DNA from 2 places in the Actinoplanes sp. SE50/110 genome. Region 2 is predicted to be linked to the other one. Evidence: riboswitches for the same ligand, from Rfam matches in the RefSeq annotation. Region 2 holds a riboswitch; the other holds the start of a gene.

Region 1 (2,379 bases), 700 kb from region 2:
CAAGTTCGAGGAGGCCGGGCCGCCCCCGCTGCCGCCCAAGGAGCAGTCGGTCCGGATGAACCTGCGCGGCGGCCGTACCGGCAAACGCTCGGTCATCTGCGAGAGCCTGGAACTGGAGGATCTGACCTTCCCGTTCGACCTGGAGATCTGGTACGGCGACCGGGTCGCGGTGCTGGGTGCCAACGGCACCGGCAAGTCGCACTTCCTGCGCCTGCTCGCGGCCGGCGGCAGCGAACCCGACCTGGAGCACAAGCCGGTCGACGGCGCACCGCTCGCGCACGTCGCGCACTCCGGGGTGGCGCGGCTCGGTGCCCGGGTCCGGCCCGGCCACTTCTCGCAGACCCATGACCGGCCCGAGCTGACCGAGCGCACCCTGGTCGAGATCCTCTGGCGCGGCGACGAGCACCGGTCGGGAGTAGACCGCGCCGGCGCGATGAAGGCGCTGAGCCGCTATGAGCTCGGCGCTCAGGGCGACCAGCGGTTCGGCACCCTGTCCGGCGGCCAGCAGGCGCGGTTCCTGGTGCTGCTGCTGGAGCTGTCCGGGGCCACCCTGCTGCTGCTCGACGAGCCCACCGACAACCTGGACCTGGCCTCCGCGGAGGCGCTGGAGGAGGGCCTCAAGGCCTTCGACGGCACCGTGATAGCCGTCACCCACGACCGCTGGTTCACCCGGTCCTTCGATCGCTTCGTGCTGTTCAGGAGCGATAACGAAGTTGTCGAGGTCCCTGAACCGGTCTGGGACGTCCGCTAGTTTTCTCGTCACGGACCGGTTATGGTCCGGTTACAAGAACCCACGGGAGTCCGGGCACCGGGCTGAGAGGGGGGCTGATGCGGCCCCCGACCGTCGAACCTGATCCGGGTCATGCCGGCGCAGGGAGGAGTGCGTCATGGGCGCTGTTTCGTTCCCCCGTCTCCACGTCATCACCGACGATCTCGATGTCGTCCGGGCGGTGGCGCAGCCCGGCGTCGCGGTGCAGATCAGGGTCAAGACCAACGACTTCGCGGCGTACGCCGTAGCCCGCGAAGCCGTGCCCCGGTGCCGCACCGCGGGGGCGTTGTGCCTGGTCAACGATCGCATCGGGGTGGCTCTCGCGACCGGCGCGGACGGCGTGCACCTGGGCGCCGACGACCTGCCGGTGGCCGCCGCGCGCCGGGTGCTCGGTCCGGAGGCGGTGATCGGGGCCACCTGCCGGACACCGGAGGCGGCGCGCGCCGCGGTGGCCGACGGGGCGACCTATCTCGGGGTGGGCCCGGCCTTTCCCACCTCCACGAAGGACGGTCTGCCGCCGCCGCTCGGACCGGACGGGGTGAACGCGGTCGCCGCGGCCGTGCCGGGCATCCCGGTGGTGGCGATCGGCGGGATCACTCTGGAGCGGGTGGGGCTGCTCACGACGTACGGCGTAGCCGCGGTGAAGGCTTTCGACGGTGACCCCGCGGGCGCTGCCGCGGCCTTTCTGGCGGCCCTGCAATGAGGGTGGGAATCGTCGGCGGCGGGATGATCGGGCTCGCCACCGCGGTCGAACTGCTGCGTCGTGGCGCCGATGTCACGGTCTACGACCCGGAGCCGGACGGCTCCGCGGGGGCCTGGCACGTGGCTGCCGGAATGCTCGCGCCGGGCGGCGAATCGGTGTTCGAGTTTCCCGGACTGGAGCGGCTGCTCGCAGCGTCGAACGCATTGTGGCCGGCATTCGCGGCGTCGCTCGGTGACGTCGGCTATGACACCGCGGGAACGATCGGCGTCGCCATGACGGCCGACGATGTCGCCGAAATGGCACGCGAGTGGAAGCACCAGAAACTGACCCCGCTCACCGGATCGCGGGTGCGGGAACTGGCGCCGGCGCTGTCCCCGCGGGTGCGTGCCGGGGTCTTCGCGCCGACCGAGAAACAGGTGGATCCACGCCGGGTGGTCGCCGCGCTGCGCGGCATCCTCGGCGGGCGGATCGTCCGGGCCGACGTGCGCGATCTCTGCGAAGTGGACGCCGACGTCACGGTCGTCGCGGCCGGCTGCGGCACCGCACCGCTCACCGGGCTGCCGATCCGGCCGGTCAAAGGCCAGATGCTGCGGCTGCGCGGCGAGCCGGGGCTGCTGCGGCACGTGATCGACGGTGCGGCCGACGGCCGGCACGTCTACCTGGTGCCGCGCGCCGACGGCGAAGTCGTGGTCGGGGCGACCCAGGAGGAGCGGACCGACCGGCAGGCGACCGCCGGCGGCGTCCACGACCTGCTGCGCGCCGCCCTCGACCTGGTGCCCGGGCTGGCCGAGCACGCACTCGCCGAGGTCACCGTCGGGCACCGGCCGGGCACCCCGGACAACGCCCCGATCCTCGGCGTGCTGCGACCCGGCGTGCTGGTCGCGGCCGGGCACCACCGCAACGGCGT
Region 2 (2,379 bases):
CCGCCCGCGGCCTCCCCGGAATCCTCGGGCAGCAGGCCGGCCAGCGCGGCGAGCAGGGTGCTCTTGCCGGCCCCCGAAGGGCCCAGCAGCAGCACCCGCTCGCCGTGCCGGATGTGCAGGTCGAGGCCGCGCACCGCCCAGGCCCGGCGGCCCGCGTGCCGCCAGCCGAACCCGCGGAGCTGAACCTCGCTCACCGCGATTAGATCAATGCCCGCTGGCGGCCGGCCGCGAACCGGTCCAGGACGCCGGTCGGCGCGAGCGCGCGGACCAGCAGCCAGGCGCCGGCGCCGGCGATCACGGTGGCGCTGACGACGGTGATCAGCGCGTACGGGATCCGGTAGCTCCACAGGTCGTAGTCGTAGGTCCAGACGTACCAGTCGAAGACCGCGGCGACCAGGCCGGCCAGGGCGCCGGAGAGCAGCCCGGCGGGCAGGGTGAAGACCCGGTAGCGGAACAGGGCGAAGGCCAGCTCGGCGCCGAGGCCCTGGGCCGCACCCTGGATGATCACGGTGGCGCCCCACTTATTGCCGAGCAGCGCCGAGATGATCGAGGCGACCGTCTCGGTGAAGAACGCGGCGCCCGGCTTGCGGATGATCAGCGCGCTCAGCACGGCCGGCAGGAACCACATGCCGTAGAGGACGGCCTGGGCCGGCGGGAAGAACGTGAACGCGTTCTCGGTGGCGGCCCAGAGCGCGTCCCAGGCCCAGAAGATGACGCCGAACGCGACGGCGATCACCGAGGCGATCACGATGTCTATCGTGCGCCAGCGATGGGTGGATGTCATTGATACGCCTCCCAGCGGTTACCGGGAGGAGACGCACGCCGAGCCTGGCGGCCTGACGCGGCTGAAGAAAGACCGAACTTCCTGCGCTGGCATTACCCAGATCAGGTACGAGGGTCTGCGGATGATCCGCACTCTCAGCGCTGTGCGCTCCCCTGTCGGACGAAGCTCTTTCGCGGCTGCCTCGACCCGCGCGTCGCTGAAGTGGACGCACTGGTCTCCGCCGTCGCGGAAAAGCTTCGGTGCATGTGCTTCGATGACGCTAACACCAGGTCGGCGATGTAGCACAGCGAGGGAGTGATCACATGGAGGTCAAGGCCCGGGGGCTGACGTTCGAGGTGGCCGTGGGCGGTCCCGAGGACGGTCGGCCGGTTCTGCTGCTGCACGGCTTTCCGCAGGATCACCGGGAGTTCGACCCTCTGCTGCCCCGCCTGCACGAGGCCGGCCTGCGGACGTACGCGATGGACCAGCGCGGCTACTCGCCCGGCGCCCGCCCGTCCGGCGTCCCCGCCTACCGGATCGGCGAGCCGGTCGCCGACGTCCTCGGCGTCCTGGACGCGCTCGGCCTGGAGTCGGTGCACCTGGTCGGCCACGATTGGGGCGCCCAGGTCGGCTGGCTGGTCGCCGGCCGGCACCCGGACCGGGTGCGCACCCTGACCGCGATCTCCGTGCCGCACCCCCGGGCGCTGCTGCTGGCCCTGCGGGTCCGGCCGTCCCAGCAGGCCCGGCTCGCCTACTTCCAGGTCTTCCGCAGCGCCGTGGCGGAGAAGCTGCTGCTCGGCGGCGGCGCCCTGGTGATGCGCCGGATGCTGGGCGCGATCGGGCCGCGTGCCGACCTGTACGTCAAGGCGATGCGCGAGCCGGGCCGGCTGACCACCGCGCTCCACTGGTACCGCGCCTTCCGCTCCTCGGACGTCGCCGACCTCGGCGAGATCACCGTTCCGACCACGTACGTCTGGAGCGACCGGGACGGGGTGGTCGGCCTGACCGCCGCGCTGCGCACCGCCGACTGGGTGCCGGCCGACTACCAGTTGGTCGCGATGCGCGGGGTCAGCCACTGGGTGCCCGAACAGGCGCCCCGCGAACTCGGCGACGCGATCCTGGCACGCATCGGCGTTTGACCATGGGCGCGACCGGGAATCCTCGCTCACCATGGCCGCCACTCCGTCGAAGGAAACGCAGAAGCAGCGGTGGGACCGGAATTTCGCCGACCTGCTGCAGGAGCTGCGGGTGGCGCAGACCGGCGTGCAGATCCTGTTCGCGTTCCTGCTGACCCTGCCGTTCTCCAGCGGCTTCCCGAAGGCGACCGAGTTCCAGCGGGACACCTACGTGGTGGCGTTGATCAGTGCGGCGTTCGCCACCGCGCTGATCATCTCGCCGGTCGCGTTCCACCGGGCGCTGTTCCGCCAGGGCCGCAAACCGGAGCTGGTCCGGTATGCGCACCGGATGGCCAGCGCCGGCCTGGCCTGCATGCTGGTCTCGATGGTCAGCAGCGTGCTGCTGGTCACCGACTACGTGCTGCACGCCCGCTGGGCGGTGGTGCTGACGGTGCTCAGCGCCGGCTGGTTCCTCACCTTCTGGGCGATCCTGCCGGTCAC

Evidence for each region. A riboswitch is a leader RNA that binds a small molecule or an ion and turns the genes downstream of it on or off. The one in region 2 is predicted to bind thiamine pyrophosphate.
Region 1: it holds a riboswitch for thiamine pyrophosphate, as region 2 does, so the genes downstream of both, ACSP50_RS03590 (thiamine phosphate synthase) here and ACSP50_RS06710 (ECF transporter S component) in region 2, are expected to answer to the same signal.

The regions. Positions count from the first base shown of each region.
Region 1 is NZ_LT827010.1:795,973-798,351, forward strand. It holds gene ACSP50_RS03585 (ABC-F family ATP-binding cassette domain-containing protein) at 1-751, shown strand, start outside; TPP riboswitch at 784-894, shown strand; gene ACSP50_RS03590 (thiamine phosphate synthase) at 888-1,472, shown strand; gene thiO (glycine oxidase ThiO) at 1,469-2,379, shown strand, end outside.
Region 2 is NZ_LT827010.1:1,491,917-1,494,295, forward strand. It holds gene ACSP50_RS06705 (ABC transporter ATP-binding protein) at 1-194, opposite strand, end outside; gene ACSP50_RS06710 (ECF transporter S component) at 200-784, opposite strand; TPP riboswitch at 845-948, opposite strand; gene ACSP50_RS06715 (alpha/beta hydrolase) at 1,087-1,902, shown strand; gene ACSP50_RS06720 (DUF6328 family protein) at 1,934-2,379, shown strand, end outside.